3 regions of the Sphingomonas sp. CFBP 13706 genome follow, and region 2 is predicted to be linked to each of the others. Evidence: riboswitches for the same ligand, from Rfam matches in the RefSeq annotation. Region 2 holds a riboswitch; each other region holds the start of a gene.

Region 1 (3,266 bases), on a different contig from region 2:
TCGGCGACACGATGCGCGCCGAGACCGAGGTCGCCGAGCTCAAGCCCAGCCGGTCGCGCCCGAACGCCGGGATCGTCACATTCATGCACCAGCTGATCAACCAGCGTGACGAGATCGTCTGTCAGTGCCTTCGCTCGGCACTGCTGCTGCGGACGCCGGCATGAGGTTGCGCTCGCTGCTGTTCGTGCCCGCAGACCGGCCCGAGCGTTTTGCGAAGGCCGCAGCGAGCGGGGCCGATGCCATCATCCTCGATCTGGAGGATTCGGTCTCGCTCTCCCGCAAGGCTGTTGCCCGCGAGGCGGTCCGGGCCGCGTTGCAGGACCACACCGACGTCGTGCGGATGGTCCGGATCAATCCCGTCGACTCGGGGTGGCTGGACGACGATATCGCTGCGGCGAGGGGCGCCGATGCGATCATGCTGCCCAAGGCGACCGGACCCGCGACCGTCCTCGCGCTGGTCGAGGCTTATGGCGATGACTGTCCGCCGATCCTGCCGATCGCGACCGAAGTGCCCGCCGCGATCTTCACATTGGGCGAATATGCGCGGGTCAACGACCGGTTATGCGGCCTGACCTGGGGCGCCGAGGACCTGCCCGCGGCGATCGGCGCGGCGACCAGTCGGGAGGACGACGGGTCCTATACCGATCCCTATAAGCTCGTACGATCACTGCTGCTGTTCGGCGCGCATGCGACGGACGTCGCGGCGATCGAAACGGTCTATCCAGCAATCGCGGACATTGACGGGCTGGCAGCCTATGCCGCGCGCGGCAGCCGCGACGGCTTTACCGGCATGATGGCGATTCATCCGTCGCAGGTCGCCACGATCAACGCCGCGTTCACGCCGGATGCGGCGAGCGTTGCACGTGCGCACGCCGTCGTCGCAGCGTTTGCGGCGGCTCCCGAGGCCGGCGCGCTGCAGCTCGATGGGCGGATGATCGATGCGCCGCACTTGCGTCAGGCGCGGGCGATCCTCGCGCGACTCTAGGCCCATTGGCGACGGGTATTTTCTGCGCTACCGTCGCCTTGCGAAACCGGTGAAGGCCGGCGTCGCAGATCGCGTCGGTGCCCCTCGGGGCTTCAAAGGGAATGCGGTGCGGGAGGCGAGCCTCCTCATGCCGCGGCTCTCCCTGCAACTGTAAGCGGTGAGCGCGGTGCGCATGTTCCTTCGTCACGAGGGGACGACCACTAGGCCTGAGCGAAAGCGCAGGGCTCGGGAAGGTCGCGTACCGGGCGTCGACCCGCGAGCCAGGAGACCTGCCGGCGCTCGGTCGCTCTTGCCATGGTCCAGGGGATGGCCGCGGCACGGTACTCCGTCTGAGCGACGAACCATGCGGCGGGGGCCGCATCGGTGCGCGTGGCGGGTGCGGTTCGGCGTACACCCCAAGCGTTGCGCCGGCCGTCCGGATCATCGGACGGCAGGCCCCGGCTGGTCGCTCGTGACGCCGGGGGTATCGTTTCATGACCAGAATTTTCGTTTCGCTTGCGGCGCTCGCGACCGCCACGGCCTTTGCATCGCCGGCTGCGGCCGAGCCCGATCCGGTTACTGCGCCGACGGGCGAGGCGGCAGCGGGTGGCGCCGAGCTGGTGATTACCGCATCAAGGTCGGGGGACGCTGTTCCCGCCGATCAGCTCGGGGCGTCGGTGACGGTGCTCGACGCAGCGACGCTCGACCAGCGGCAGACGCGGATCGTGTCCGACGTGCTGCGCGACGTCCCCGGACTGGCGGTCAGCCGGACCGGCGCGGTCGGGGGGACGACGCAGGTCCGGATCCGCGGGTCGGAGGGCAATCACGTGCTGGTGCTGATCGACGGGATCGAAGTGTCCGATCCCTATCAGGGCGAATATGATTTCGGCACACTGATTGCCGACGAGGCGGCACGGGTCGAGGTGCTGCGCGGCCAACAATCGGCGCTGTACGGGTCCGACGCGATCGGCGGCGTCATCCAGTATCTCACGCCGAGCGGCGCGGAGGCCCCGGGCGTATCACTGCGGGCCGAAGGGGGATCGTTCGGCACGTTTTCTGGAGGCGCCCGGGTCGCGGGCGTGGCGGGCAATCTCGATTACGCGCTGTCGAGCTCGACCTACCTCACCGACGGCACGCCGACCGCACGGGGCGGATCGCGCGACATCGGCGCGAAGAGCGTCGGCGCGACGGGCAAGCTCAGCTGGTCGCCGACCGACATGCTGAAGGTCACGGGCGTCGGGCGCTATAGCTATACCGATGCCGACAGCAACGACACGGCATTGAGCGGCCCGCAGTTCGGCACGATCGTCGATACGCCCGGCGCGCGCAGCACGGTGGAAGCCTATTACGGGCTTCTCCGCGCCGAGTTGGCGCTGGCGGATGGCCGCTGGACGAATGCGCTCAGCGGCCAGTTTGCCGATACGACACGCCGGGCGCTGGTCGACGATGCCTTGAGCTTTGGCAACAAGGCACGACGGTACAAGGGATCGTTCGAAAGCGCCTTCCGGTTCGGCACCGATCGCATCCGGCATCGGCTGACCGCCGCAGTCGATGTCGAGCGTGAGGAATTCCAGACGCTTAGTCCGGTCCCTTCAGAGTTCGTCTTCACCGGACGGCGGCACACTGACAATGTTGGGATCGTGGGACAGTATGACGTCGTGATCGACGATGCGCTCGCGATCGGCGGATCGGTGCGGCGCGACGAGAATAACCGGTTCGATGACACCACCACCTATCGCGCGCAGGCGAGCTACCGGTTCGCGACCGGAACGCGGGTGCGCGGCGCCTACGGTACCGGCGTGAAGAACCCCGGCTATTTCGATCTCTTCGGCTATTCCGACGGTCGCTACATCGGCAATCCGAACCTCACGCCCGAAAAGTCAAAGGGGTGGGAAGCCGGGGTCGAACAGGCTTTCGGGGGGGATCGTGCGACGATCGGCGCGACCTATTTCGACAGTCGGCTGAAGAACGAGATCTTCACTACCTATCCTGCCCCCGACTTCGTCGCGACGCCCGGCAACCGCGATACGCGGTCGACGCAGCATGGCGTCGAAGTGTTCGCCACAGCCCGACCGATCGCACAACTGCGCTTCGACCTCGCCTATACCTATCTGAAGGCGCGCGAGGACGGGGGCGTGGAGATCCGGCGCCCCAACCATATCGGCAGCGTCAACATGACCGCATTCAGCCGCGACGAGCGCGCCTCGGCGACCCTCACCGTCCGGTATAATGGCCGGCAGCAGGACGATGCCTATACCGATCCGAGCTATGTCCCTGTCCGCGTTTCGCTCCAGGAATATGT
Region 2 (3,266 bases):
GACGGTCGGGATGAAATCGTCCGCGACGGTGCAGCAGATGCAGCCATTGGCGAGCTCGACGACATTTTCGGCCGGGCAATCGGGGATCGCGCACCCCTTCAAGATGTCGCCGTCGATACCAAGCGTGCCGAATTCGTTGACGATCACCGCGAGCCGCCGGCCGCCGGCATTGCGGATCAGATGACTGATCAGCGTGGTCTTGCCCGCGCCGAGGAATCCGGTGACGATGGTAACGGGAATCTTGACCAGGGTCGGCTGGGGGTCGGTCATGCGATACTCTCCGGGCGTCGGAACGACAGCCACGGACGGACGCACGCCCGCAGCCACACGCGCGCACGACCTGACGGCCGCACGCGTTCGTCGCTCAGACGGAGTACCGTGCCGCGACCATCCCCTGGATCAAGGCAAGAGCGACCATGACGCTGGCAGGTCTCCTGGCTCGCGGGTCGAAGCTCGATGCACGCCTTCCCAGGTCCCGTGACCCAGTGGCTGCCCCCGCATCGGGGGCCTGTGCGTCTCGCTCACCGCTTACAGTTGCAGGGACAGCCGCGGCATTGGGAGGCAAAGCTCCCGCACCGCATTCCCATTCAAGCCCCGAAGGGCACCGGCGCGATCTGTTGAGGTTCGGTAGAACCAAACCTCGGGGTTGTGTTTAGAGGAGTTTGGGGACGGTGCCAATGCACCTCACCTCCGTCATCCGGACGAAAGTCAGGACCCAGAGCCACGCGTAATGCGCTGCCTGGCCCTGGGTCCCGGGTCGAGCCCGGGATGACGACGCTGCTTGTTATTCCCGCACCACCTCGATCTCGTCGAACCGCTTCCACCGGTAGATCGCGAAACTCAGTACCCAGCACGCCACGAACAGCGCGATGATCGCAAAGCCCAGCCCGTTGAAATTCTCGCCCAGCGCCGAAGCAACGTCCCACACGCCCCCGCTCAGGCCCAGCTTCGACGCCAGCAGCGCGAGCGTCTCGATCCCGCCGATCGCGATCGCGACGATCGCCGAGATCAGCGTGATCGTGATGTTGTAATACAGCTTGCGGATCGGCTTCACGAACGCCCATTCATACGCGCCAAGCATCACCACCCCGTCGGCACTGTCGACCAGCGCCATGCCGGTCGCGAACAGCACGGGCAGCACCAGCACCGTGCCGATCGACAGCCCGTCCGCGGCCTGGCTCGCCGACAGGCCGAGGATCGCGACTTCGGTGGCGGTGTCGAACCCCAGCCCGAACAGGAAGCCGAGCGGCGCCATGTGCCAGCTGCGCGTGACCAGCCGGAACATCGGCCGGAACAGCCGCGCGAGCAGCCCGCGATTGCCGAGCAGCAGGTCGAGATCCTCCTCGACATAGCGCCCCCCGCCGCGGACATGGGCGAAGGTCCGCCACACCGATCGCAGGATGATCAAGTTCATCGCCGCGATCGTGAACAGGAACAGCGCGGATATCAGCGTCGCGATCACCCCGCCCGCCTGCTTGAACGCCTCGAACTGCGCCAGCGCACTCGCGGTCAGCGCGATGGCGACCGCGGCGATCAGGACGATCCCCGAATGGCCGACCGCGAACCAGAAGCCGACCCCGATCGGCCGTTGCCCGTCCTGCATCAGCTTGCGCGTCACATTGTCGATCGCCGCGATATGATCGGCGTCGACCGCATGGCGCAGGCCCAGCCCCCAGGCGAGCATCGCGGTGCCCAGCATCAATGGCTGCGCCTGGAACAGCGCGAACGCCCATCCCCAGGCGGCGATATTGGCCGCCACCAGCATCGCGAACATCCAGCCGATCCGGTGTCGCGTCGAACGACCGGCGGTCCGCCCGGTCATGATCTTGGTCATTGGCACATCCCCGGCGTCCGACGAGGACGGGGGCCTGCCGCGAACGACCGGGACGCGCGCCGACCGGACGCCCTGAGCGGCCGGCATGCGTCGCCGATGCGGCCCCCGCCGCATGGTCGTCGCTCAGACGGCGTTCACCGTGCCTCGGCCACCCCCTGGACCGGGACAAGAGCGACCAGACGCCGGCAGGTCTCCTGGCTCGCGGGTCAAGGCTCGACGCACACCTTCCCAGGCCATCGGCCCAGTGGCTGCCCCCGTCGCAGGGGGCGCGTGCGTGTCGCTCGCCGCTTACAGTTGCAGGGACAGCTGCGGTCTTGGGGCGAACCCCGCACCGCATTCCCATTCAAGCCCCGAGGGGCACCGACGCGATCTGTGCGGATCCGGCTTGCGTCGGACCTGCGCCATAGGGCTAGCGCGTTTTGCCTGCGCTGACGACAGGATTTGCGTGCGACGCAACGCAGGGCATGTCGTCCCATCTCACCGCAACGTCTGCCGCACCTCGTACGTTGACCACGTGACCGACCGGCCTCCCGCCGGTCGCGGCGTTGCCCGCTTTCCGCCCCGCGGCATTCGTGCGAGCAGCGCAGACCTTCATCGCCCCGCTGAACGGAGCCCGCATGCGCCCTCTCGTCCCCGTCGCCGAAGCCCAGTCCCGCCTCTTCGCCATGGCATCGCGCGTGCCGGCCGAAACCGTGCCGCTGCGCTCCGCGATGGGTCGCTGGGCGGCGGAGGACATTCTCGCCCGCCGCACCCAGCCTGCGACCGACCTTTCGGCGATGGACGGCTATGCGATCCGCTACGCCGATCTGCCCGGCCCCTGGACCGTCATCGGCGAGAGCGCGGCCGGCCGCCCCTTCGCCGGCACGCTCGCCCCGGGCGAGGCGACGCGCATCTTCACCGGCGCGGCGATGCCGCCCGGCGCTGATACCGTCCTTGTTCAGGAAGAGGCCGCGCGCGACGGCGACCGGCTGATGCTCGACGGCGAAGGCCCCGCCTTTGAAGGCCGCAACACACGCCGCAAGGGGCTCGACTTCGCGACCGGCACGCGGCTGATCGCGGCCGGCGATCGGCTGACGCCCGCGCGCATCGCGGTCGCTGCGACCGGCGGACACGGCACGCTGTCGGTCGGCCGCCGGCTGCGCGTCGCGGTCGCCGCGACGGGGGACGAGCTCGTTCCGCCCGGCTCGACCAGCGACCCCGTCCTGCTACCGGAATCAAACGGCATCATGCTCGCCGCGATGCTCGCCGACCTGCCCGTCGACATTATCGATCTCGGAATCCTCCCCGACCGGCTCGACACGCTGCGTGACGCCTTTGCCGGGGTCGACGCCGATCTGCTGGTAACCACGGGGGGCGCGTCGGTCGGCGATCACGATCTCGTCCGCCCCGCAATCGAGGCGGCGGGCGGCAGCATCGACTTTTGGCGGATCGC
Region 3 (3,266 bases), on a different contig from region 2:
AGCCATGCGCTCGACGCGCTGACGCTTGGCGAGGATGGCGCGCGCGCGCTCGGCGTCGATCTGCGTCGGACGCGCGTTCGGATGCTGGTCGGGGTGGCGATCGGGGTCGGCGGCGCAGTCGCGGTATCGGGCGCGATCGGGTTCATCGGCCTGATCGTCCCGCATCTCGTCCGGCCGATGACAGATCGTTCGCCGTCGGCGATCCTGCTGCCCTCCGCACTGGGCGGGGCCGCATTGCTCACCTTTGCCGACGTGCTGGTCCGGGTGATCCCGACGTCGAACGAACTCAAGCTCGGGGTCGTCACCGCGTTTCTCGGCGTGCCGGTGTTCCTCGTCCACCTCATGCGCGAGCGGCGGCTGTGGTAGCCCTCTCCGCGGACCGCCTCAACGTCCGCCGTGCACGGCGGGTCGTGGTCGACGATGTCAGCTTCGCAGCAGAGGGCGGCGCGCTCATCGGGATCGTCGGCCCCAATGGGGCGGGCAAATCGACGCTGGTTCAGGCGCTGCTCGGGCTGGTTCCCGCTACTGGGGAGATCCTGCTCGACGGGGTTCCGCTGGCGGAGCGCTCGCGACGCGAGATTGCGCAGACGGTCGCGTATCTGCCGCAGGGTCAAAGTCTTCATTGGCCGCTGACTGTCGAGCGTCTCGTCGCGCTGGGCCGGTTGCCCCATCTCGCACCGTTGTCGCGCATTTCTCAGCAGGATCGTGATGCGATTGCCCGTGCGATGGCGGTGGCGGACGTGACCCCGCTTGCCGCGCGTGTCGCGACCGAAATCTCGGGGGGCGAGCGGGCTCGGGTCCTGCTGGCAAGGGCACTCGCGGTCGAGGCGCGGGCGCTGATTGTCGACGAGCCGCTCGCATCGCTCGATCCCGCGCATCAGATCGCGGTCATGGACATCCTGCGGGCGGAGGCCGCGCGCGGCGTTCTGGTGATCGCCGTGCTGCATGATCTGGGGCTCGCCGCGCGCTATTGCGATCGTATCCTCGTGCTCGACGCAGGACGGCTCGTGGCCGACGGCGCGCCGTCGGCAGTTCTGACGCCGGCGCGGCTGCGTGAGACCTATGGCGTTCGGGCGTGGTTCGGATCGATCGAGGGCGTACCGGTCGTGGTACCGCTGACGCGTGACAGCGCGCAGGGCGATTGACCCGGGCCGCTTGCCCGGCCTATCCCTCTGACCGCGACAGGTTCCTCGGCGACGGGGATGAAAAGGGAACGGGAGAACCCCGGCTGCCCCTGCAACTGTAAGCGGCGAGCCATCGTGCCAACATGCCATTGGGATCCCGGTCCCGAGAAGGCGGCGCGAAGGGCTGTGACCCGTGAGCCAGGAGACCTGCCCGTCGCAGTCGTCTTTCGTCCGGCCAGGGTGCGCCGAGCGGACGGGGGTAAACCCGCGCGACGACATAACCAGCCTGCGGCCTGTGCCGCGGGCGCGTATGTCATGGGGTTTCAATGCCGAATCTACTGGTTCCCGCCGAAGACGGTGCGGCCGTCGTCGCCTGCAGCACCTGCCGCGCGTCCACCGATGCGAAGGACGATGCCGAGGGCATGCGGGGCGGTGCGAGACTCGTCGCGGCGTTGCAGGCGGTCCAGGCGAGTGATCCGCGCTATGCCGGGATTGCGGTGCAGGCGATGCCGTGCCTGTTCGCCTGCCAGGACTTCTGCACCATCCATGTTCGTGGGCCCGCGAAGATCGGCTATGTGCTGGGGCGCTTCACGCCGGATGAGGAGGCTGCGCGAGCGATCCTCGATTATGCCGTGCTGCATGCGGAGAGTGCGGAGGGGCAGGTGCCGTTTCGGCAGTGGCCCGCCGGGATCAAGGGGCATTTCATCACCCGGACGCCCCCCGCCGGCTATGTCGCGCAGTGACGCTTTTCCCGACGGTCGCGGCGTTCGAGGCGGCGCTGGAGGCCCTTCCTGCGGCAGACGAAGCCGCGCGAGGGGCCGCATCGCTGCGGCAAGCACAGTTGACCAAGCCGCCCGGATCACTCGGCCGACTTGAAGACCTCGCAGTCTTCATGGCGGGCTGGCAGAGGCGCGAGCGGCCGCGGTTCGAGCGTGCGCGAGCGGCGATTTTCGCCGGAAATCACGGCGTTGCGGTGCACGGGGTGAGCGCTTTCCCGGTTTCCGTAACCACACAGATGGTCGAGAATTTCCGCCATGGGGGCGCGGCCATCAATGCGCTGGCGGATGCCGTCGGGCTCGAGCTCGTCATCGCCGACATCGATCTGGAAACCCCTACGGCAGATTTCACGACGGGGCCGGCGATGGACGAAGCCGCGTGTCTCGTCGCACTCAACATTGGCGCCGACGTCGTCGTGCCGGGGCTCGACTTGCTCGTCGTTGGCGAAATGGGGATCGGCAATTCGACGTCGGCCGCAGCACTGTGTCTGCGCAGTTACGGCGGAACCGCCGCCGGCTGGGTTGGGCCGGGGACGGGAGTTGATGTTGCGGGAATCTCGCGGAAAATCGCGGTGGTCGAGGCGGGGATTGGGCGGCATGCTGATTTCCCGCGTAAGCCGTTCGAGACGTTGCGGCGGGTGGGGGGGCGAGAAATCGTCGCGATCGCTGGCGCGGTGGTGGCGGCGCGGCTGGCGGGGGTGCCGGTGATGCTGGACGGATTCATTTCGTCGGCGGCGATCGCACCGATCGCGGCGGCGTATCCTGGCATCACAGAGCATTGCATTGCCGGACATTGTTCGGCTGAGCCGGGGCATGAGCGACTGCTCGCCGCGCTGAAACTCGAGCCTTTACTAAGACTTGGGATGCGGTTGGGGGAGGGAAGCGGGGCGGCGGTTGCGGTGGGAGTGATCCGGTCGGCGCTGGCGGCGCATGACGGGATGGCGACGTTTGCCGAGGCGGGGGTGTCGGTGGCGTGAGTGGGGCGTTCCTGCTCCACCTGTTGCGGCATGGTGCGCCTGAACTGGGCGGGCGGATGCTGGGGCGGACTGATAGTCCGGTCACGGCGGAGGGTCTGGCGGCCTGTGTGGCGCGGGTGAAATCATTGGATTTCAAGGGGCTGGTCTGTTCTAATCTCATGCGATCGCAGGCTATTGCGGATGCCGTCGGGCGGGAGCGGGGGGTTGCTCCAACGACTGATGCGCGGTGGCGGGAGCTGGATTTCGGAGACTGGGACGGGCTGGCTGCGGCGGAGATCGACGCTGCGGCGTTGCAGCGGTTCTGGGATGATCCGGACAGTGCACCGCCACCGGGTGGCGAACGGTGGAGCGATCTGGTCGTGAGAATTACCGATGCGATAGAAGACCTT

The links. Region 2 has a riboswitch for cobalamin ahead of IFS44_RS05195 (HoxN/HupN/NixA family nickel/cobalt transporter). Riboswitches for the same ligand answer to the same signal wherever they lie in the genome.
Region 1: it holds a riboswitch for cobalamin, as region 2 does, so the genes downstream of both, IFS44_RS02270 (TonB-dependent receptor plug domain-containing protein) here and IFS44_RS05195 (HoxN/HupN/NixA family nickel/cobalt transporter) in region 2, are expected to answer to the same signal.
Region 3: it holds a riboswitch for cobalamin, as region 2 does, so the genes downstream of both, IFS44_RS02245 (DUF1636 domain-containing protein) here and IFS44_RS05195 (HoxN/HupN/NixA family nickel/cobalt transporter) in region 2, are expected to answer to the same signal.

Annotation. Positions count from the first base shown of each region.
Region 1 covers NZ_JACYVM010000001.1:512,020-515,285, reverse strand. The annotation lists gene IFS44_RS02280 (MaoC family dehydratase) at 1-164, shown strand, start outside; gene IFS44_RS02275 (HpcH/HpaI aldolase/citrate lyase family protein) at 161-985, shown strand; cobalamin riboswitch at 1,044-1,276, shown strand; gene IFS44_RS02270 (TonB-dependent receptor plug domain-containing protein) at 1,459-3,266, shown strand, end outside.
Region 2 covers NZ_JACYVM010000002.1:394,483-397,748, reverse strand. The annotation lists gene cobW (cobalamin biosynthesis protein CobW) at 1-270, opposite strand, end outside; cobalamin riboswitch at 408-624, opposite strand; gene IFS44_RS05195 (HoxN/HupN/NixA family nickel/cobalt transporter) at 785-1,822, opposite strand; cobalamin riboswitch at 2,002-2,214, opposite strand; gene IFS44_RS05190 (molybdopterin molybdotransferase MoeA) at 2,452-3,266, shown strand, end outside.
Region 3 covers NZ_JACYVM010000001.1:506,462-509,727, reverse strand. The annotation lists gene IFS44_RS02255 (FecCD family ABC transporter permease) at 1-366, shown strand, start outside; gene IFS44_RS02250 (ATP-binding cassette domain-containing protein) at 360-1,145, shown strand; cobalamin riboswitch at 1,167-1,353, shown strand; gene IFS44_RS02245 (DUF1636 domain-containing protein) at 1,451-1,867, shown strand; gene cobT (nicotinate-nucleotide--dimethylbenzimidazole phosphoribosyltransferase) at 1,864-2,877, shown strand; gene IFS44_RS02235 (histidine phosphatase family protein) at 2,874-3,266, shown strand, end outside.